Regions from separate parts of the Cohnella sp. genome, predicted to be linked through region 2. Evidence: riboswitches for the same ligand, from Rfam matches in the RefSeq annotation. Region 2 holds a riboswitch; each other region holds the start of a gene.
What was found. A riboswitch is a leader RNA that binds a small molecule or an ion and turns the genes downstream of it on or off. The one in region 2 is predicted to bind cyclic di-AMP.
Positions count from the first base shown of each region.

Region 1: another riboswitch for cyclic di-AMP. It lies ahead of ACESLM_RS01765 (HAD family hydrolase); the one in region 2 lies ahead of ACESLM_RS17925 (KamA family radical SAM protein).
Region 3: another riboswitch for cyclic di-AMP. It lies ahead of ACESLM_RS03980 (C40 family peptidase); the one in region 2 lies ahead of ACESLM_RS17925 (KamA family radical SAM protein).

Region 1 covers NZ_JBEPYQ010000003.1:87,770-95,339, reverse strand. The annotation lists gene melA (alpha-glucosidase/alpha-galactosidase) at 1-781, opposite strand, end outside; gene ACESLM_RS01775 (AraC family transcriptional regulator) at 930-1,826, shown strand; gene ACESLM_RS01770 (hypothetical protein) at 1,837-2,121, opposite strand; cyclic di-AMP (ydaO/yuaA leader) riboswitch at 2,304-2,445, shown strand; gene ACESLM_RS01765 (HAD family hydrolase) at 2,571-3,233, shown strand; gene ACESLM_RS01760 (mannitol-1-phosphate 5-dehydrogenase) at 3,740-4,915, shown strand; gene ACESLM_RS01755 (BlaI/MecI/CopY family transcriptional regulator) at 5,033-5,407, shown strand; gene ACESLM_RS01750 (M56 family metallopeptidase) at 5,410-6,948, shown strand; gene ACESLM_RS01745 (DMT family transporter) at 6,968-7,570, opposite strand, start outside.
Region 2 covers NZ_JBEPYQ010000055.1:5,771-13,340, reverse strand. The annotation lists gene ACESLM_RS17940 (VanW family protein) at 200-1,135, opposite strand; gene ACESLM_RS17935 (hypothetical protein) at 1,302-2,480, shown strand; gene ACESLM_RS17930 (outer membrane protein assembly factor BamB family protein) at 2,459-3,958, opposite strand; gene ACESLM_RS17925 (KamA family radical SAM protein) at 4,200-5,384, opposite strand; cyclic di-AMP (ydaO/yuaA leader) riboswitch at 5,566-5,704, opposite strand; gene ACESLM_RS17920 (AI-2E family transporter) at 5,812-7,035, shown strand; gene ACESLM_RS17915 (ABC transporter ATP-binding protein) at 7,358-7,570, opposite strand, start outside.
Region 3 covers NZ_JBEPYQ010000008.1:9,825-17,394, forward strand. The annotation lists gene ACESLM_RS03965 (glycoside hydrolase family 13 protein) at 1-924, opposite strand, end outside; gene ACESLM_RS03970 (M1 family metallopeptidase) at 1,104-3,101, shown strand; gene ACESLM_RS03975 (hypothetical protein) at 3,116-3,931, shown strand; cyclic di-AMP (ydaO/yuaA leader) riboswitch at 4,148-4,287, shown strand; gene ACESLM_RS03980 (C40 family peptidase) at 4,292-4,786, shown strand; gene ACESLM_RS03985 (hypothetical protein) at 4,849-5,304, opposite strand; gene spoIIP (stage II sporulation protein P) at 5,568-6,761, shown strand; gene ACESLM_RS03995 (alpha-L-fucosidase) at 7,054-7,570, opposite strand, start outside.

The DNA of each region.
Region 1 (7,570 bases), on a different contig from region 2:
TGATGAAGTACGGGTGATACTCGGCGTTGTGCTCGGACGATTCCGTGATATAGTAGCCGAACTTCAGCATCAGCTCCAGACGGACCATGTCGTGGTGCTTTTCCTTCTGTTTCTCTGCCGCGCGGCGCTTGATCTCCGGGTACAGGTCGACGCCGTCCTTGGACACTTCCAGCAGCCAGGCCATGTGGTTGATGCCGGCGATCTTCGACTTGACGCCCGTCGCGTCCATGCCCAGGTTGTCGAACAGGTCGCGCACGCACACTTGAACGCTGTGGCACAGACCGACCGTGTTGACGCCGCCGTACGTGTTCATCACGTTCGTCAGCACGGCCATCGGGTTCGTATAGTTCAGGAATAGAGCGTCCGGACAAACCTCGCGGATGTCCTTGGCGAAGTCGAGCATGACCGGGATCGTGCGCAAGTTGCGGAAAATGCCCCCGATGCCGACCGTGTCGGCGATCGTCTGGCGCAGTCCGTATTTTTTCGGAACCTCGAAATCCGTGATCGTACAAGGGTCGTAACCGCCTACCTGAATCGCATTAACGACGTATTTCGCTCCGCGAAGCGCCTCTTTGCGGTCGCTGTAGGACTTAATGACGCAGCTGCTTCCGGATGTCTTTTTGATGTTATTGAGAATGTTTTCGGAATCCTTCAGACGAACCGGATCGATGTCGAACAGAGCGATCTCGAAGCCTTGCAGCGCAGGCGTGTGCATAACGTCCCCGAGCACGTTTTTGGCGAAAACCGTACTTCCCGCGCCGATAAAAGTAATTTTGGACAAGTTCATAACCTCCGGCTGATTAAAATGATTGGCTACTCTCAATGTAAAGCAAGCGCACTCATAAGAGTATGGAGGCATCGCGCATTTATATGGACATTTGTCGTTTGTTTGCTATAGTGGGAGAAAAGGAAACAGGCAGGTGGACGCGATGAATCCGGATCACGACGAGTACGTCCTCGGCATGAACCCCTCCCCCTCCGGCGGCGAGTTGGCCGTTCTCTTCAGCGGGGAAGGCCAGCCGGTCCCACTGCACAAAATGGGACCCGCCGTTCACGACTACTATTTGATCCACACCGTTCTGTCCGGGCACGGGGATTTTACAATCGGCGGAATCGGATACCGCTGCGGCGCGGGGGACTCTTTCGCCATCTTTCCGGGGGAGCTGTTCTCGTACCAGGCCGACGAGCACGCGCCTTGGCGGTACGCCTGGTTCGCCTTCAACGGCCCCGGCGCGGCCGCGGCCATGGACGCAATCGGCGTTACTCCCGAATCCCCCGTCGTCTCCGGCAGCCTGAATCCGCATCTCCGCAACGCCTATGAGCAGCTCCGCCGCTGCTTCGAGGCTTCGCTCGGCGCGGAACTGTCCAACCTGGAAGCCGAAGGCTGGCTTCGCCTCCTGCTGCACCAGCTCGGTGCCGCCCGCGCCAAGAAGCGGTTCTCTGTCTCCGCAGGCGGCGCAGCGACGACGGATTCGGATCACGTCGTGAAGCAGGCTTTGCAGTATTTGACGCTGCAATATGCCCAACCAATCTCCGTCTCGGGCATGTCGGCAATGCTCGGCTACCATCGCACCCACCTGTGCAAGCTGTTCAAACAGTCGACCGGCATGTCGCCGATGCAGTATCTGCTGCAGATGCGCATGCAGCGGGCCGAGCTGCTGCTTGCCTCGGACATGACGATCGAGCAGGTCGCTTCGTCCGTCGGTTACGGCGATGCGCTTTATTTCTCCAAGAAGTTCCGCTTGTGGAGCGGCCTCTCTCCTTCGGAATACCGCAGGGTGCTTCGTAAGGTTCCGGTCGGAGCGGGCGAGGAGAGGAGGGGTTAGCTCAATGTTGTCAGCGTACTATGCTCGGCTTGGACAGCACCGAGGCACTTTTTTGGCCTTGGCCGCGCGGCTTGGACAGCACCGAGGCACTTTTTTGGCCTTGGCCGCGCGGCTTGGACAGCGCCGAGGCACTTTTTTGGCCTTGGCCGCGCGGCTTGGGCAGCGCCGAGGCACTTTTTTGGCCTTGGCCGCGCGGCTTGGACAGCGCCGAGGCACTTTTTTGGCCTTGGCCGCGCGGCTTGGACAGCGCCGAGGCACTTTTTTGGCCTTGGCCTCGCAGTCTCGGTCCCGTCAAGGCTCAACCTATTCGCCAGGACCGGGGGCGACAAATTTTAACCTGACAACATTGCCCTCCTCCCCCCGGGGTTAGCTCGTTCAAACCATTAACGCGGCATATTAATGTAATATAAAGTTACATTAAACCCCTTATTCAAATATAATGTAATATAACTTGACATTAAATTGACTTTGAGTTACAGTTATAACACGCTTAGTTTTCGGCGCTCGTCGTCGAAAAGCGGGGGAACCACTTTTGGGGCGAATCGTTCGCATATGAACGTAGGGAGACCATCTTCCCGAGTCCGTCAGCTAACCTCGTCTGCGGAAGATGGGTCTATATTTTGCTTCTTCAGTTTCTTTCGGAAGCCGGGCCCTGAGAAAGGGGCCCTTTTTGCCGTTTTCTCTTTCCGGATGGACCATCCGGAACATTCTATCGGGCGCGGAAAGCGCGAAAGGAGACTGTTCATGATCAAAGCCATTATTTTCGACTTCGACGGAACAATCATCGATACGGAGACCGCCTGGTACCGGGCGTTCCGCGAAGCGTACCGCTCCCACGGCGTCGAGCTGACGCTGGAGCAATATTCGCAATGCATCGGCACGAGCTTGCACGCTTTTAATCCCTATGAATATCTCATGACCGACCTTGGCCTGCCGATCGACAAGGCGGCTTTCCGCCGGTCCGTTCACGACAAGCACGCCGAACTAATGGAGCAGGAAACGGTGCGTCCGGGAGTTCTCGGCTATCTGGAGTCGGCCAGAGCGCTCGGAATTAAAATCGGCCTCGCTTCGAGCTCCTCCGAGCATTGGGTTCGCACTCATCTGGATCGCCTGAAGCTGACCGACTATTTCGAGTGCATTCGCACTTCCGATCACGTTAGCAAAGTGAAGCCCAATCCCGAGCTGTACTTGCAAGCGATGAGCATCCTCGGTGTTCGCGGCGAAGAGACGATCTCGGTGGAAGATTCCCCCAACGGAGCCAAAGCTGCGATCGCCGCAGGAACGGTGTGCGTCGTCGTTCCGAATGTGCTGACCGAAACGCTGGGCTTCCCGAAATCTCCTTACCGGGCCAGCTCGCTTGCGGAGCTGGACTTCCGCCATCTAGCCGGCCGTTCGGAAGCGTCTTGAGATCGACGACGCCAGTCGGGGGTGTGGCATGCGCGAGGGTTCGAGCCCGCTATCGCTAAGTCGAGGCTTGATACCGCGCGGGGGTGAGGCTTGCTGCTTTGAGGCACTTTTTTGGCCTTCGTCGCGTTGCGCGGAGTTGAGGTTCGCTGCTTCAGGGCATTCTTTTGGCCTTCGTCGCGACTCGCGGGGTTGAGGTTCGCTGATCCGAGGCACTTTTTTTGGCCTCGTCGCGTTGCGCGGGATTGAAGCTCGCTGCCTCAGGTCGCTGTATTTGCCCTCGTCGCGCTGCACGAGGTTGAGGTTCGCTGCGGTCGCGCCGCACGGGGCTGAAAACTGCAACGAACACGAAGCAGCACCACCATCGCCCCTTCTGCGCCATTAATTTTCTGATTAATCAGAAAATTAATGGCGATAGCTCCCAACGAAAATCCAAGCGGTCTTTTCTAACGAACGATCGAGCATACACGGAAGAGCAACATTCATCACGCGAAGAGGAGGAACGGATTATGAAAGCCGTACAGTTCGGAGCAGGAAATATCGGAAGAGGATTTATCGGACTGATGCTGTCCCGTTCGGGCTATGAAGTGTGCTTCGCCGCCCGCAACGCCGGCCAGGTCAAAGCCCTGCAGCTAAAGGAGCAGTACACCGTCACCTACGCCGGAGAGCCGGAGCGCAGCACTCTTGTAAGCGACGTGACCGCCGTCAGCCTCAAAGACCGGGATGCCGTCATCAGACGGGTCGCGGAAGCGGATGTGATTACGACGGCGGTCGGGGCGTCCGCGCTTCCCGAGATCGCGGAGCCGATTGCCCGGGGAATCGAAGCGCGCCTGGCAGAGAGGCCCCGCCCCTTGCTTGTGATCGCATGCGAGAACGCGATGAACGGAAGCGCCTTGCTGCGCAAATGGATCATGCGCCATCTGGCGCCGGAATGGAAGCCGCTCGCGGACAGCATGCTCGTCTGCCCGAACGCGGCCGTAGACCGCATCGTCCCTCCGCAGCAGCACGCCGACCCGCTCGCCGTCAAAGTCGAGCCCTACTGCGAATGGATTATCGAGCGCGTCCCTTCGCTCGATCTCTTCCCCGTCATCGAAGGCGCCCAATACGTCGACTCGCTCGAGCCGTACGTCGAGAGAAAGCTGTTTACCGTCAATACAGGGCATTCCGTCGCCGCTTATTACGGATACCGGCAAGGCTACCGGACAATCCAGGAATCGATGCGCGACCCGGAGCTGCGGCGAAGCGTCGAGCGGACGCTGGAGGAGACGTCCCGGCTGCTCGTCTCCAAACACGGCTTCAGCCAGGCTGAACACAGCCAATACGTACGCGGCACGCTGCGCAGATTCGAGAACGCCGCCATCGTCGACAAGATCGCCCGCGTCGGACGTTCTCCGCTTCGCAAGCTTTCCAGCAACGAAAGGCTGGTGCGTCCGGCGCTGCAAGCCTTCGACAACGGTATTCCGGTTCCGCATCTCGCATCCGCCATGGCCTCTGCGCTGCTGTACGACGATGACGGGGATCTCGAGGCGGTCATTCTGCAAACTTCCATTCGCCAGAGAGGCGTCGGACACGTCATCCGCAAGCATATGGGAATCCCCGAAGATCACGCCCTCCACCAGGATATCCTACTCCGCTACCATCGCTTCAAAGCGGCATCCCCGGCCCGCTCCGCCCCTACGCCGTAAATTTTCCGACGCGGACAGCTTGACACAAATCGATTACAACTGTAATCTACCCTTGTAGACTACAGTTGTAATCTTTGGCGTATTCATCGCCGGCGATGAACGAACGGAGGAACCGACATGCCCGAATCCCCACCCATTTCGGACGCGGAATGGGATATTATGCGAATCGCATGGCAAACGTCGCCATTAACGGCCGCCGACATCATTTCCCGCTTAAGCGGGACGAAATCGTGGAAGCCGAAGACGGTGAAGACGCTCATCGGCAGACTTGTTCAGAAGGGAGCTCTCGGCTTCCGCAAGGACGGGCGGGAGTACGCTTACTTCCCGCTCGTCAACGAAGAGGAATGCGTTCGCGAAGCAAGCCGCTCCTTCCTCGACCGAATTTACGGAGGCGCGCTTAAACCGATGATGGTGCACTTCCTGGAATCCGGCAAGCTCTCTCCCGACGATATCAAGGAGTTGAAAGACCTGCTCCGGGAAAAGGAGAAATGACGATGGAGCTTGCGATCCGAATATTCGGGCAAGCGCTCGTCGGCTCGGCGGAAGCCGCCGTCCTCGCGCTGTTGCTCGCGGCGGCGCTGCGACTGTGGCGCAGGACGCTGTCCCCAGGCTGGAAGTACGCCCTGTGGTTCCTGCTGCTCGCGAAGCTGCTGATCCCGCTGCTGCCCGGAGACGTAGGAAACCAACTGAGATGGCTGCCCGTGCCCGATACGCTGGAAACGCGCTTGCCGGTCTTCGACGCGATTCAATCTCGCGCCGAAAACCTCTCGGCCGCCGCAGCAGCGGAAGCTTCAGAGGGGACAAGCGGCGTAGCCGTATTCGAAGGAGAAGAGGCAGCTTCACAACCCGCGAGCTCCAATAGGGCTCCGGACAACCTTCTTCTTCGAATCGCTGCGGCCGTGTGGCTATCCGGCATCGCTCTGGCGCTGCTGTTTCCGCTCGCCGGACATCTTGCCATGTCCCGGGCGCTACGGCGAGAGCCCGGCCTGACCGTCCCCCGCGAGCTGGAAAAAATGTTCGCGCGAATCCGCGCGGACAGCGGCATCCGCCCCGGCGTTCAGCTTCGCTTGACCCGTCTCGTGTCCGGACCGGCACTGTTCGGCATTTTCTCCCCGGTCGTGCTGATTCCGCGGGATTTGGCCGGACGTCTGGCCGAAGCCGAATGGGAATGCATCTTCAGACATGAGCTGGCCCATTACCGGAGAAAGGATATTTGGGTCAACTTGCTGGCGTATTCGCTCGTCTCCGCGCATTGGTTTAATCCGCTGGCGTGGTACGGGCTGAGGAGAATGCGCATCGATCAGGAAAGCGCCTGCGACGCGAACGTGCTGAATGCCATTGCCTCCAAGGAAACCTATGCGTCCTGCATGATCAAGCTGCTGGAAATCGGAGCCGCGCGGAAAGTCGCGTTATCGGGAGTCGGTTTCTTCGGAAGCAAAAAACTGATCGCAAGGAGAATCGTGATGATCCGAGACTACAAACCAGCTCGAAAGAAAGCCTTATATACCGGGGCCGCCGTCTTCATTCTGGCCGGAGCTTTACTGCTGCCGTCCGCTCTCGCGGCGGACAAGGGCGAGCCGCAGCCCGCTCAAGCCGTTGAAACGAACCACGATAGCGCAAAGGAAATTCAATTGCGGCTCACGATGCCGGAAGACGCGAAAATCAGCTCGCGCTACGGCTACCGCATCCATCCGACCACATCCGAAAAATCGCTGCACGACGGCATCGATATCGCCGGCAAAGCCGGATCGGATATTTTCGCGGCCGGCGCGGGCACAGTCGTGCAGTCCGAATACGACTCTGCCAAAGGCTTGACGGTGAAGATCGAGCACGGCGAAGCGTGGGTCACCGAATACCGGCACCTGGACAAGCTCGCGGTCGAAGCCGGAGACGAAGTGAAGTCCGGCGATTTGATCGGACAGATGGGCAGCACCGGGGAATCCACCGGTCCCCATCTACATTACTCGACGCTTAAAGAAGGAGAATACGTCGATCCCTTATCCGTAACCGTAATCGGAACCGAAGCGAAATGACAAAGAAGGAGTTGCCCCGTCAAGGGACAACTCCTTCTCTCGTTTCCATGCGGGTCAGAACGGGGGCGGGTTCGCGCCTCTTCTCCATGCTGATCCAGACGAGCCCCGCCGCCATGCAGACGGCTCCGACGATCTGCCAGCCCGAGATCGACTCGTCGAAGAAGAGCAGCCCGGCAATGACGGCCGCCGCGGGCACGACGTAGCGGAAGAAGTTGGCGCGAGCCGCGCCGATCTTGAACATGCTGGCGTTCCAGACAACGAACGCGACGACCGTGCAGACGATCACGTTATAAGCGATCGCCGCGTAATGTCCCGCTCCCAGACCGCTCCAATCCACCTTGCCCCAGCCGCCCAGCGTAAACGGGATCATGAACAAGCTGCCGAACAGAATAAACCAGGCGCTTACGCGCAAGGAAGAGTAACGCTTCATCAGCGACATGCAGCTCAAGTTAAACAGCGCGCCGACCACGCTGACTCCGAACGCAAGCAAATTGCCGATCATATGGTCGGAAGACAAGTCGAAGCCTTCCTTGCCGCCCAGAATGATGAAGGTAACGCCGACGATCGCGGCCGCCCCTCCGACCGCCAAACGTCGGGTAAAGCTCTCCTTCACGAACAAAGG
Region 2 (7,570 bases):
AAATGATCGATTAGTGAACATGGGGATATATCTCCTTTCGCTGCTGATACGGACATGAAATTTTGAATTGATTAACCCGTAACAGGGTAATTTCATGACCGTATGAGGCAGATGCTTCGCTCTACAGGAGATATATCCCCATTCTTTTTATCGATCATTTTTATTGCCCTGACTTATAACCCAGCCCCCCGCATGGAGACTACGGAACGATGATATGATGGACATCGCGGTCCGCTGGCACTTCCTCGGGAAGTTTCTTCGAGGCGCTCGGCACTTCGCGGGGACGGTTGTGGATTTCGTCGGCGGAGTAGATCAGCACCGTCGTCTGACCCGCTCCGGCGAATGAGCGGATGAGAACGGGATGGTCGTAAGGATTGCTGAACACGAAGTCCGGTCCGTACCAGCTCACCGTCGCATCCCGCCCCGGCGGCACGTAGGGTACGTTGCGGCTGTGGGAATAGCGCTGAACGATCGTGAGTCCGGCCCGGTCCACCGCGTTGAACAGCGTGGATGACACTTGGCAGATGCCGCCTCCGATCCCTTCCGACACTTCTCCTCTTACGATCACTTTGGCGCGGCGATAACCCCGGCTTGCCGTGCGCTCTCCGAGCGACTCGTTGAACGAGAACGATTCGCCGGGAAATACGTAACGGTTGTTCAGCGCCTTGGCCGCCAAGTCGATGTTGTGGGATCGACTTTTGTTGTTCGAATTGTAGTAGGTCGTATAGTAGCCGATCATCTTCTCTTTGATCGAGCTCAGAAGCTCGCTGTCCACTCTCGGGTATACGGCTCTGCGCGGCGCTTCCAGGGAGTCGCTTCCCCCTTCGACCATGTAGCGATAGAAGCTCCGCTCCCAGGCCGGCCGGTCGAGCCTGTAGCCGACTTTCTCCGCGACGATCGCTCCGGATGCGTCCAGCACGGCATTCGTCGGCGGACGATTCGCCAGCTTCTCGACCCGGTTCGTAAGCTCCGATAATTTAACGTCGTTAACGATAGGCAGTCCCGGTAAAGGAAATTCATAGTCCGAGCGGCGAACGACGGCGATCTCCCTTCCGTCGGAAGTCACCGTAAGTTGATCCGGCAACGATACCGTTTGCGCGAGCATCAGCATGCCGACGATCCATTTCCAAGCCAAGTCGATCCCTCGATTCGATGAAGTCAACGATTCACGCTCGTCTGCGCCGGACTGCGCGTTCTTCATTACGTTGCGCGAAACTCGCCGGCCTTATGCCACATAATCATTCCATCGTTCGCCGAAAATAACGATAGACTCGGACACGGACCAGAAAGGAAGAAACAGGATGACCCGACTAATGCGGCTGCAGGCATGGCGCCGGATCGGCGCAATCTTAACCGCCGCGCTTGGTCTGGCGTGCGTCTGCGGCTTGCCGGCGTTAGCCAGGGCTCCGACAGCCCCTGAGCGGCCTCGGATAGAGATGTCCGTGCGCGCCAGTCAAGCCGCCGACATGTTCAGCGAGCTGTCGATCGACAGTCCGGCGCTCGCTGCGCGGATCGCCCGGGCGGAGCGCCTGCCGGCGGAACGCGCGGACTGCTATACGGACATGGAAGTCGCGATTCGGGATGCCCAAGGACGAAACAAACGGTACCGCCTGGAACGAAAGGGCAATCTGTGGGACGAAGCGGCGCAGCAGATGCTGCGGCTCTCCCCCGATGCGTCGCAACGACTGCTCGCTTACGCGGAGACGCTGCGATGGAGGCATTATGGGGAGCTCATGGACTGGAACGAAGCCCGGAACGTCGTTACGCGCAAAAGCCTGTTCACCATTGTCGATCTGGAGAGCGGGCTCAGCTTTCGCGTGCAGCGACGCGCCGGCAGCGATCATGCCGACGTGCAGCCGGTCTCGCGGGAAGATTCGAAAGTCATGAAGCAGATTTACGGGGGCAAGTGGAGCTGGCAGCGCAGAGCGATCGTCGTCTCCAAAGACGGCGCGCGAATAGCCGCTTCCATGAATGGCATGCCCCACGGAGGGGATGGCATTCCGGATAACGGCTTTAACGGCCACTTCTGCGTGCATTTCCTCGGCAGCAGCTCTCACCGCTCCAACACGCCCGACCCTGCGCATCAGCTGATGGTGCACAAGGCAAGCGGGAGCCTGCGCAGCTACTTCAATTCCGCCTCTCCGCAAGTGCTGGCGGCCAGCTTCGTCGAAGCGCTGAACCAGAAGGACGGCGAGATGCTGCGGCTGATCTGGTCCGATGCGTCCGCCGACCGCATCGAAGCGATGGATCGGCTGATCGGACGATTGGAATCGATCTACGTCAAGCGAACCCGCACCGCGGAACACGACGACGTTCAAGATGACAAGCTGTCGGCTGCGGTCGCGCTCCCCCTGCTCGTTCGCTTGCAGGATCGGGGAACGCTCCATGGCGAGCTGCGTTTCGAGTTCGCTCGAAGCTCCCCGCATTTGCCGTGGCGAATCGTCGAAGTCGCCTCCGATCATTCCAGCTTGATTCCGTAAAGCTTGCCGTCTCGCGAAGCGACGACCGCATAATCGCCGAACACCGCCGGGGACGCTTCGATGTTGGCGCCGAGCGCCAAGCTTCCGCGAACTCGGCCGTCCCTGGCCGAGACGACGGAGACGACCCCGCCGGAATCGGCTTGAAGCAGATGGGCGTTGCCCTGCGAATCGTAGACGTCGGTCGGAGACGACCAGGCGTAGCGCTTCATCGGCAGCCGCCACGCTTCTTTGCCGGTCTTTTTGTCCAAGGCGACCATCAGACCGGCGCCGAGCGTCCCGTAGCGCGCGATCGTGAACACGACGAGATCGGAGATGTTCCCTTTGCCAACGACGGGGGTCGCAAGCACGCCGCCGTTCACGGGGTGATCCCCTCCGACGATGGAGAGGCATTCGTATTTCGCCTGCCAGACGACTTGACCGGTCAGGCCGTTTATTTTGCGCAAGTAGGCGTAGCCTTTGTTCCCCTGCTTGTCGACCTCAGTCCCCGTATACAAGTACGGAACATCGTTCTCGGCCTCGACGACGATCGTCGCATCCGTGTCGTCCAGCGGCGGAAGCGCCCAGACCGGCTCGTTCGTCCGCACGTTCATCGCCAGCAGGCTGCCTCCGTTATCGGCAAAATAGGCGAAGTCCCCGTAAGCGGCGACGGAATTTTCGATGCCCTGGTAGGCGTTCGCGCTTATCTTATAACGGAATTTGCTGACGATCGGCTTGATCGACAGCGTCTTCCGCTGCGGATCGAACGACGTATTGAGCTTCACGCGGTAAAACAATCCGTTCTCCCCGCCCACGGTCAGCGTATCGTCCAACCGGTTGAACAAAGCCGAACCGTCGAACGCGCCCCATCTCCGGTAAGCAAACGAATCGATGCCGTTTACGCGGAGCAGCCTTGTCTGATCGATCAGGCTGTACAGGTTGAATCCGATCGTTCCGTTCTCGGGAATGCCCTCTCCCACGTACAACAGCGGATAACCTCTCGCATCGACGGACACGCTGCCTTTGATCGGATTGCCGACTTTGATCGGGTTTCTCGTCTCCTCGCCCGTCTCCAGCTCCAGGAAATAGACGTAACCGTCCAAGGAAGCGTAGATCACTTCCGTAAAATCCGGCTTGGAGCGAAACTTCGCCTTTACGTTCATCGCCTGCAGCACTTCCGGCTTCCATCTGACGATCGCCGGCTGTCCCGTCCAACCCGCGCCGCCGCCCCATGAGCTGCTTTTCGTCTTTTTCTCCCAGACGACCTTGGGCCGGTACGTCCGCATCTCCGCGGTGCCGTAGGACGGAGCGTTCCTTGCTCCCCCGCCGCGAAACCCGAGCACTCCCTCGATCTCCGTGTACGCTTCGGGAAAAGGTTGGGAGCCTGCCTGCTTGCCGCTCCATTGCCCGGAGCGAACGCCCGCCGCGTCCGCGATTCCTTGCGCCGCGAGCAGGATGATCAGCATGAATACGACCGTTTTGCTCCCCTTCGACACGCCCATCCATTCCTCCATATATTGGAATGAATAGATTTTACCTTCCTGCGGGCAAGAAGCATGTCAAACGGTCGACGGGAAACCGCGGAACCTTTGTCGCTTTGGGTTGCATTCGAGCGGAACGCGCGAAAAAAAACCGGCCCGCAAGCTGCCGGGGAGCGACCGTTGTCGTCGCCCGGCTTGCGGGTCGGCCCTTCGCAGGGCGGATCTGTTCAGAACGGCCCGAAGGCTCGCTTCGGCGCGTCCGTCAGCTCGGAACCTCCGCTCTTCTCTCCCGCTTGCGCGGGACGTCCGGGAGCTCGTTCACGGATACGACTTCCTTCGTCCGCTTCGCCGGCTTCTTCCAATAGCGCTCGCTTCCCGGAAGATCGTCGAACCAAGAGGCGTCGTCGGGGCAATCCAGCATCATGAACTTGCCGTAATTGCCGTCTCGGGACTGGTGGTACTTCAGGTAGGCTTTGCCGTTCTCGATCGCCAAAATTTCGATTTTCCCGGACGTATGGCTCATCGACAGGCGCACCCTTTTCCCCAGACCGGAAGTGCGCGCCTTCGCCTTCTCCACGATGTCGTACACCCGGGCCAGCGGCAGCACGAAATCGTTGTTGCCCGCCACCGGACGATTGATGAAGAAATAGTAGGGCGTCACGCCCGCCCAGCTCAGCCGGTCGAGCAGCTCGCCAAGCACCTCGGGATCGTCGTTGATGCCTCTGAGCACCGGAGTCTGGTTGACCACGATCGCGCCGGCGTCGTGCAGCGCCTGGAAGCCGCGCACCGCTTCGGGCGTAATCTCGCGCGGATGGTTGATATGGGCCATGACGTAGATTCGCTTGTTCGCGTCGGAAAACTCGCGAATCGTCTCCAGCAGCTCCTCGTCCTCGTAGATCCGCATCGGGTTGAAGACGGGAATTTTCGAACCGAGCCGGATAATCTTCACATGCTCGATTTCGCGCAATCTATGCAAAATGGCGCGCAGTTTAGGCGTGGCGAGAATGAGACTGTCGCCTCCGGTCAGCAGGACGTTGCTGATCTCGGGATGGTTCGCGATGTATTGCAAGCCCGGTTCGATGTCCGAGGTCGCCTCCTTGACGTCGTTGCGGAACAACCGCTTGCGAAAGCAATATCGGCAGTAAGCCCCGCACACCTCGGAGACGATCAGCAGCGCGGTCGACGAATACTTGTGCTGGCAGCCTTTGACGACGTAGTTCGTATCCTCGTCCGAAGCGTCCCAGCGTCCGTACTCCTCCAGCTCTCCCTCGTTCGGGATGACCAGCTTGCGAATCGGATCGTGCGGATCGTCCCAATCGATCAGATTCAAATAATACTCGTTCACCCGAAACACGAATTTCTCGGTGATTTTCTTCAGCTTCTCACGTTGTTCCTCGGGGATGCGAGAGATTTTTCCGATATCGGTGATATACTTTGGTTGCGGCATTCGGCCTTCCTCCTCCAGGTATATTCAGTCGAATTCGAGAACGAATCCGTTCCAAGCCCCGCTATACCCCCTTTCGTCTCAAGACAAAAATAAACCCCGTCCGCGGCAGACCATCTCCTGCTGCGTACAAGGGCCGAAAAAGACAGAAAAAGACCCTTAGCGGGTCAAAAGAATGAGCAACTTATGACCCATCCAGTGCAAACGAGGTTAGCTGACGGGCTCGGGATAGATGGTTCCCTACATTCTCGCTGAATGATTCGCCCCAAAAACTTGGTTCCCCCGCTTTCCGGAAGTTTCCGGAAACTAAGCTTAAATTCACTATAATTTAATCCCTCCACCCTGTCAACCTTTGATAGCGCCCGGGTTTCGACGATTTGTACGACGGGATTCGCGTCGGTTACAATGGAAGAAAGAAGGAGGAACATTCATGCACAGCGCTCGCAAACTATCGGACGGAATTAAAGGGCTGATCGACCGGAAGTTCGTTCTGTTTCTGTTCGTCATTCTGCTCATCGGCCTGAACATCTTCATTCTGGAGAAAATCTCGTACATCTTCCATCCGTTTATCGTCGTTCTGGAGACCGTATTTCTGCCGTTCCTGCTGACCGGAGTCGCCTATTATTTGCTCAATCCGATCGTCGACTTCCTGGAACACCGGAAAGTTAAACGCGTATACTCCATCTTCGGACTTTATCTCGTTATTCTGACCGTGCTTACGCTCATCATCATGAAGGTCGTTCCCTTGCTCAGCGAGCAAATCGCCAGTCTGATCTCGCAGTTCCCTACATACACGCACAATGCGCAGCAGAAATTCGAGGAACTGATCGGCAACGAGTACTTCAACGAGCTACAGAGCATGCTCGGCATCGACACGGCCAGGCTGGCCGACGAGTTCTCCTCGCGCGTATCGACGATTCTGAGCAACGCCTGGTCCGGAATCGGCGGAGTGGTAGGCAAAATCACCGAGACGGTACTGGCGATCATTACGGTGCCGTTCGTCCTGTTCTACCTGCTCAAGGACCGCAAGAAGCTTGTCCCGTTCGTGCTCGGCTTCGTGCCGACCCGCCTGAGAGGCCGATCCTTCGGCGTCATGCTGGAGATGAACCACCAGATCAGTTCGTACATCCGCGGACAAATCATCGTCAGCGCCTGCATCGGCGTGCTTCTCTATATCGGTTATCTCATTATCGGCCTCGACTACTCCCTCGTGCTTGCGGTCATCGCCGCCTGTACGAGCATCGTGCCCTATCTCGGGCCTGCGATCGCGATTACGCCGGCGCTCATCGTCGCCATGATGACCTCCCCGATCATGCTGATCAAAATGATCGTCATCTGGACGATCGTGCAGCTGATCGAAGGCAAGTTCATCTCGCCGCAAATTATGGGCAAGACGATGCGCGTCCATCCGATCACGATCATCTTCGTCATAATCGCGGCCGGCAACCTGTTCGGCATGATCGGCATCATTCTCGCCGTTCCGGGCTACGCGATTCTGAAGGTCATCTCGACCCATCTGTTCCGCTGGTTCAAGGGGCGCACGGGGCTGTACGATGCGGCTTCTCCCGCTCCTGATCCCGATCTTGCGACGCCTGCCGAACTTGCCCAGCCTGCCGCTCCAGCCTCGCGAGGACCGACCGATTCGGCGGAATAACCGCTTCGGAGCCGCTCGTAGCCAATACTGGCATTCAGGCTTCTCTTATAAGCGATTTCGTTTTTAAGGGGCTGTCCCATAAGCCAATCAAGTTGCTGTGAAAGCTAATCGATGATAAAGGTGCAAGGGGTATGTACCTCCTTCCGATGCTATACGCTTCTGAAACCTGAATGGGTAAACCCGTGATAAGGTGGTTTCAGGAGCGTATGAGGCATTCTCCAGGAGGTACATACCCCTACTTTGTCTATCGATCATCTCAAGCAACTCTGCTTATGGAACAGCCCCTTGCCTTATCGCTTATTTAGACGATATCGCAATCGACTCAAGCATGCTGATACTGAGCCTGATGAAGCCGGCTGTAGATGCCGCCGGACGCGATCAGGTCCTGATGGCTGCCCTGCTCGGCGATGCCGTTCTCATCGACGACGATGATGCGGTCGGCGTTCTTGATCGTCGCCAGCCGGTGCGCGATGACGAGCGTCGTGCGGCCGACGGACAGCTCGGACAGCGACTGCTGGATCGCGGCTTCGGTCTC
Region 3 (7,570 bases), on a different contig from region 2:
CCAGCGGGTGAGCGTCTTCTTGAGCGCCGGGATATCCACGGAACCGTCCGCCGTCTTCTGCCACAGCCCCATATGCTCGAATTGGAAAATCATATTAAACGCGCCCCGCTGTTCTCCGACCCACAGCTCCGCGTCATCCACCGTCACCCCGCTCGCTTCTCCGACGGTCATGACGTCGTACTTGTCGAACGTCTCGCTCTTCATCTCCTGCAGGAAAACGTGAATGCCCTCGCGATTCATATGGCCTTCGAAGGAAGGCACATAGCGCAGTTGGTCCGGATTCGGCATGTCCGGGAAGCCCGGAATCTTCTTAATATGGGAGATGGCGTCCACGCGGAAGCCGTCGATGCCCTTATCCAGCCACCAGTTGACCATCGCGTACAGATCTTGGCGGACTTGCGGGTTCTCCCAATTCAAATCCGGCTGTTTGGTAGAAAATACGTGCATGTAATATTGCTCAGTTGCCTCGTCGTACTCCCACGCTGAGCCGCTGAAAATACTCTCCCAGTTGTTCGGCTCCGCCCCGTTCTTCCCGTCGGACCAAATATAATAGTCTCTCTTCGGATTGTCCCGGCTCGAACGCGATTCGATAAACCACGGATGCTCGTCGGACGTATGGTTGATGACCAGATCCAGGATCAATTTCATCCCGCGGGAATGAACCTCTGCCAGCAAACGGTCGAAATCGGCCATCGTGCCGAACTCGTCCATAATGTCCTGATAATCGGAAATATCGTACCCGTTGTCGTCGTTGGGAGACTTGTAGATCGGACAGATCCAGAGCACGTCGACGCCGAGTTCCTTCAAATAATCGAGCTTCGAGATGACGCCCGGCAAATCCCCGATGCCGTCACCGTTGTCGTCCATAAAGCTGCGGGGATAAATTTGATAGGCGACCGCCTCTTTCCACCATTTTCCGTTCATGATGCCAACTCCTCGATTCTCATTTTGCGCAAACGTTTGCACTCTTCCTTCATATTAAAAGATTTGCGAAATCCCTGTCAACTACAATTCATAGTAGCTTGGCCCGAAACTCCAGATATAATCCGCGGACAACCTACATATATATCTCGTAGATGCTTGTCAACGGGAGGGTTATCCGTATGCCTAAGCGCCGTTCGCTGCGAATGCTGCTATTCGTCGCCGCCGCTGCCGTACTTGTCATGTCCGTCCGATTCGGGTTTGCCGACGCTTGGGTCGATCAATACGCCCTGCCCGCGTCTTCCTTGTCCGATCTTCCCGCCGCCGGCCCGCCCGCGGCAGAAGCCAAGTCCGAGCCCAATCCCGGGCCCGACGTTCCGCAGAAACCGCAAGCCGTCGTCCTCAGCAATCGCGTAACGGAATACCACATCTCCGTCTCGCTCGACGAGAACAGCGGAACCCTGCTGGGAGAGCAGGTCGTTACCTGGAAAAATCCCGGGCGCAAAGCGGTCTCCGAGATGTACCTTCATCTATATCCGAACGCTTTCGCGCCCGGCAGTACGTTCCTCCGCGAATCGGGAGGTAAGCTCAGGGGAGACAAAATGAAAGAAGGCGGCTACGGCGGGATGGAGCTTACCTCTCTGACCACTGAGGAAGGGGAAACGCTTCTGCCCAGAGTCCATTACGTGCAGCCGGACGACGGCAACCGCAACGACCGCACGCTGGCGGCTTTCCGGCTACCCGAACCGGTCAATCCTGGGGAATCCGTCACCTTGCGCATGAAGTTCAACGTTCTGCTGCCCGAAATCTTCGCTCGCATGGGCAAATCCGGCAACTTCGTCATGGCCGGCCAATGGTTTCCCAAAATTCCCGTCTACGAGACGTCCGGAATGAGGGGGCGCGCCTCCGAGGGCTGGAATCTGCACCAATACCACGGAGATTCCGAATTTTATTCGGACTTCGGCATCTACAGCGTTCGCATCGAGGTTCCGGACGGTTATAAAGTAGCGGCTACCGGCTTCCTTACGAAAACCCCGGCCGTCTCCGGCGGGCGCAAGAGCTTCCAGTTCTATGCCGACGACGTGCACGATTTCGCCTGGTCGGCTTCTCCGGACTTCGTGTACGTGGAGGATTCGTTCTCTTCGCCCGGAATTCCCGGAGTTCGGATCAAGCTCTATTTGGACCCGCTCCATCAGCACTTGAAAGACCGCTACATGCACGCTGCCAAGTCCGCGTTAGCCAAGCTGGGACAGTGGTACGGAGAATATCCCTATTCCACTCTCTCCGTCGTCGTCCCTCCGGCAAGCGGCAACGGTGCCGGCGGCATGGAATATCCGACGCTCGTCACCGGAGCGTCGGCCCGGGACGACAATCCCGGCTATGAGCTGGAACGAACGCTCGTCCACGAGATCGCCCACCAATACTGGTACGGGCTCGTCGCTTCCAACGAATTCGAAGAAGCCTGGTTGGACGAAGGCTTTACGTCCTACACCGAAGATAAGCTGATGGCCAGCATTTACGGCGTACTGCCCAATCTGCCGATCGAGGCCAGCTATATGACCCATCCCGAGCCGCTGAGCCTCTCCTCCTGGAAGTTCAGCTCCTCGGACGGATACGCCGAGAACGTCTACCTGCGGGGCAAGCTCGTGCTCTTCGCGCTGGAGAAGCAAGTCGGGGACAAAACGATGAGCAAGATCATGCGAACCTATTTTCAGAAGTACAAGTTCAAGCATCCTTCTTTCTCGGACTTCCAGAAAGTCGTGGAGACGGTGACGAAGGAGAAATGGACCGACTTCTTCCGGGCTTACGTGCAGCGCGGCGAAATGGCGGATTTCTCGGTGGAAACGATTCAGACGAGAAAGACGGACACCGGCTACGAGAGCATCGTCTTGCTTCGGCGCAACGGGGGCAGCCCGGAAGCGGTATCGGTATGGCTGCAGTTCCAGGACGGCCAGTCGGTACGCAAGCGCTGGGACGGCGTTCAGCCCCACGTTCAGCTCAAGCTGGAGTCGGCCTCCCCGCTGCTCTACGCGACGATCGATCCCGGCAACCATATCGTGCTCGACAATCGCAAGTACAACAATTATCTCAAAGCCGAAGTACCGCCCGAACAGCGCTCCCGGTATGCAACCGGAATAACCCAGATTATAGAAGGTCTGTTCGGATCATTGGCCTGGTGAGGTGAGGGAAGAAAATGCGCGAAAGACTAAAAATGGGATGGGACATGACCGTCAGGCATAAATATGTATTGGTTCTCCTGTTCCTGTACCGTCTGCTGTGGGGATTTTTCCTGTACCGGTTCGTCGATTCGGTCGTAACGCCCGTACTCGCGCGTTATCCCGACGAACATCCGAATTCCGACGCCGCCCATCTGTTCCTGATCGAGGCCCAGTTCCGCCTGCTGAAAACCGATCTCGTCGACGACGTGCTCTGGGTGCTCGGCGGACTGCTTCTCCTGAGGATGGTGCTAACCCCCCTGATCAATGCCGGACTGTTTTACTCCTTCCGCCACTCCGCCGAGGAGGAAGGAACGCGGGTATTGTCCGGGGTGCGACGGGCATGGAAGCCGGTCACCCTGCTCTACTGGATGGAGAACGCGCTCCTCCTGCTTCCCGCCGCATGGCTGCTGCCGATGGCCAAGGACCGCTTTTTCTCCGAGCCTTCGCTGACGAATTGGCTCCTCGACCTGCTCCCTTACGCGGCCTCATGGCTGCTGTACGGACTCGCCGTACATCTGGTCTGCCAATTCATGCAGTTCGGAGCGGCTGCGCGGGAAGGTATCGTCAGAAGTTTGGGGTTGGCGTTTCGCCGGGCCTTCCCCCTGCTGGGCATTACGCTCGTCATGCTCGGCATCGGACTTGCGGTGTCCGCCGCAGCCTGGGCAATCTCCTTGCTCTGGTCGGGTTTCCTCGCCGTGACGCTGCATCAAGCTTTTCACTTCGTGCGCTCCCTGCTGAAGCTGTGGACTTCCGCATCCCAGTTTCACGTATGGCGAGACGCGAAATCGTAGGCTTATCACGTCCCGACAATCGACAATATTCTTCCCGGGACATTCCCCGGTTGCGCCGCTTGCCGGCCGCAGCCGGGGTTTGGCGTTATTATCGGCGGGATACATTCGGGACGAAAGGAGGGGTATCCGAGCCTAATGGCCGTCCCTAGATTAAGGAATTCTAATATAGAAGATGCAGGAAATTCGTCAGGATAACCGAATATATAAAGCTAAAGAAATCATAAAATGCCGAGTTCCCGTGAATCGGGGAACGGGGGAACCATCTTTTCGGGTGAGTTGGCTTTGCTTCAAAGAAGCCATAGGGGACCTTCTACCGAACCCTTAAGCTAACCTCGTAGGCATTGGAAGGAGTCGCCGGTTTTGCGTAAAGTTTCAGTCTTCTTGTTTGGCCTTGCTTTGCTCTTGGCATTCCAGGTCGGCAGCGTATTCGCGGATTCGAAGCTCGACAAAGCGATCGCTCCGCTGATCGGATCGGATTACAAGTACGGCGGAACGACACCGAAGGGATTTGACTGCTCCGGCTTTACCGGATACGTGTTCAATGAACTCGGAATCGACCTGCCCCGCTCTTCGCGGGACATGTACAGCTGGGAGAAGAGCAAGAAGATCTCCGACGACGATTTGCGCGCTGGGGACCTCGTATTCTTCAATACGAGCGGCAGCGGCGTCTCTCACGTCGGAATCTACATCGGCAAGAACAAGTTCGCCCACGCCGCTTCCAAGGGCGTGACGATTACCTCCCTCGACGACAATTATTACGCCAAGCGTTATCTTGGAGCTCGCCGAATTCTCAGCGACGAGACCTACGAGAAAATCGCAACGGAGATCGAAGCCGAGGAAGTCGCTAAGCAATAATTCTTTTATATGACAAAGGCCCGCCTATAGCGGGCCTTTGTTCCTTTAAGTAGTGCCTTAGACTACTGGACAGAACTTTTTTTCTTCTGCAGGCTCGTCACCTCTTCGGGGGTCAGCTCCGTCGCTTTCGCGATCATGCCTACATCCAAGCCCATTTTCAGCAAATTGCGGGCAACCTTGATTTTGGCCTTTTTTTCGCCTTTCTTCATCGCTTCCGGAATATACGTTTTGAACATTCGGCGTACCTCCTCTTCCGTTTGTTTATATTCACCGTAATGTCGGTATAAGTAGTTCAGGATGTTCCCCAGCACCTGCAAGATCCGGTCCATGTCGCCGATTGGCAGCAGCCGCTGCTGATGCAGGTCCCGGATGACGTCCAGCGTCTCCCCGATCGTCTCCTTCAGGCGCGCAAACTCCTGCGCAAACAGCTGCCGCTTCTCATCGTCCGTGCGCGTGCTTGCTGCGATCATTTGATCGAGCTTCAGCTTCTCCTTCTTGCGCCGATCCGTTACCTTCATTATACACCACATCCCCTCTCCGACGACTTCCGCACACGCGAAAAAAAGCACGCCCCGAGCGCCTTCTGGCGCTTATCGGAGTGTGCTTCACTCGCCGTTTATCCTTTGCATTCATTATGCCAAACATACGTTCTTGTGCATAGCACCTTTATTCGACATCGCTCGCGAACTTCTCATGATAATTTTCCGACATACAGCAGGCTTTTACTTCAACCCTGTCGAAAAATGTATAAACGAATTTTCGAACAGGGAGAGAGGATGCTTTGTTTCTTCGTAAAATCGCAACCCGTGCAGCCGCAGTCGTCCTGCTACTATTCGTCTCTTTCGTTTCCGCTTCCGAGGCTTACGGAGAATCCCCGCCGGCCGCCCCTGCCATCGGGACTGAGCCGGCCAACGAACCGGTCAGCCAGAATTCATCCGTCGCGACGCCCGGAAGTGTCGTCAAAATCGTGGATGTCACCAATCTGCGGAGCGGACCGGGGTTGGATTATGAGATTGTAGGCAAAGCCGTGCCTGGAGTTACGCTGCCGATCGTCAATACGGAAGGAGATTGGTACGTCGTGCCGCTTCCGAGCGGGGATCGCGCTTACGTCGCCAGTTGGGTGGTCGAGACCGAAAATCCTCTTCGCTACGTCGTTTTCGTGGACACGACCAATTTGCGCAGCGGACCGGGACTGGACTACGACATCGTAGGCAAGGCCGCCCCGGGAGATACTTTGCCGATCGCCGCGGTCGAGGGAGATTGGTATCTCGTTTCGCTTGCAGACGGAAATCGGGCCTACGTAGCTAATTGGGTCGTCAAGACGAATCTCGATGAAGGCGACGTGCCGAAAGTATACATCTACCACACCCATAACCGGGAATCTTGGAAAAACGTCGCGCGCAACGCCAAAGGCTCCTCCGTCGACGATCCCGAAATCAACATTACCCTGGTAGGCGGACATTTGGGAGAAATGCTGAACAAGTCGGGAATCCGTTCTTTGGTGGAAACCACGGATTTTGCCGAGAGACTGAGAGTTCAGAAGCTGGGCTTCTCGCAATCCTACGCGGAATCTCGCAAAGCCATTTCCAAAGCCAAGAAGGCTAATCCTTCACTGGCCTATTTCTTCGATATTCACAGAGACGCGGACGTTCCGCGCAAAAATACGACGATCGCAATCAAAGGCAAAAACTACGCACGCATCCTGTTCGTTATCGGCACTGCCCATCCGAACCACGCCGCCAACCAGAAGCTGGCCGAAGAGCTGAACAAGCGGCTGAACAAGAAATATCCCGGCCTGTCCCGCGGCGTCATCTCCAAGAGCGCCCACCAGGGCAACGGGGAATACAACCAATCTCTCTCTCCGGGCAGTCTGCTGCTCGAAATCGGGGGCGCCAACAATACGTTGGAGGAAAGCCGTCTCGCTGCGGAGGCGTTTGCCGATGTTTTCTCGGCTTATTACAAGTCTCTCAAGTAGAAAAACTACCATAGGACGGCGAAGGCGCTTGCCTCGTCTGAGTGCCAATGTTCGATTTCTTAGAACAACGCCCTCCATTTGACCGTCATTTGGGTGGCGTTGCACGATTTCTTAGAACAACGCCCTCCGTTTGACCGTCATTGGGGTGGCGTTGCACGATTTCTTAGAACAACTCGCTTTGCATGTACGCAAACTGGTCAATCGTCGCAAAAAAACGGCGCTGGCAGCGGAATCACCCGTTGCAGCGCCGTTTCTGTTGGCCACGTTTGATCGTTTGCGGGACAGTTTCCCTTTACTGCTCAACCGCCAAGCTCCGATACACGCCAACGCTGGTCAAAGTCGGGCTCCAGCGAGACTCCTCGATCGTCAGGCGCAAGCGGCTGGCGGTCGTCTCGGCGATGCGGCAAATTTTCTTGTAACCGACGACGGTACCCTCGTACAGAGGCCGCCACTCCCCGTCCCCGGACGACGCTTCCAGCCGGAAACGCTCGATGCGCTGGCCTTCGCGTATGTTCTCCGCGAGCACGACGCGGTCGAACGCCAGCCCGCTTCCGAGTTCGATCACGAACTCGGCTTGCTCCGCGCCTTCCGGAGCTTGCCAGAACGTCGAACGGTCGCCGTCGGTCAAGCGCTCCGCTCCGTGCGCCGCATCTTTCCCAGCCGATCCCTGGACGGAAGCTCCGGCAGCCAAGTCGGCGCCGTAAGTCCGTCCGATCCGCTCGCCCAGTTCCTTCATCCGCGCGACGTCGTTCTCGTGAAGGAGTCCCCTTCTGTCCGGCGGCAAGTTGAGCAGGAAAGTGGAATTGCCT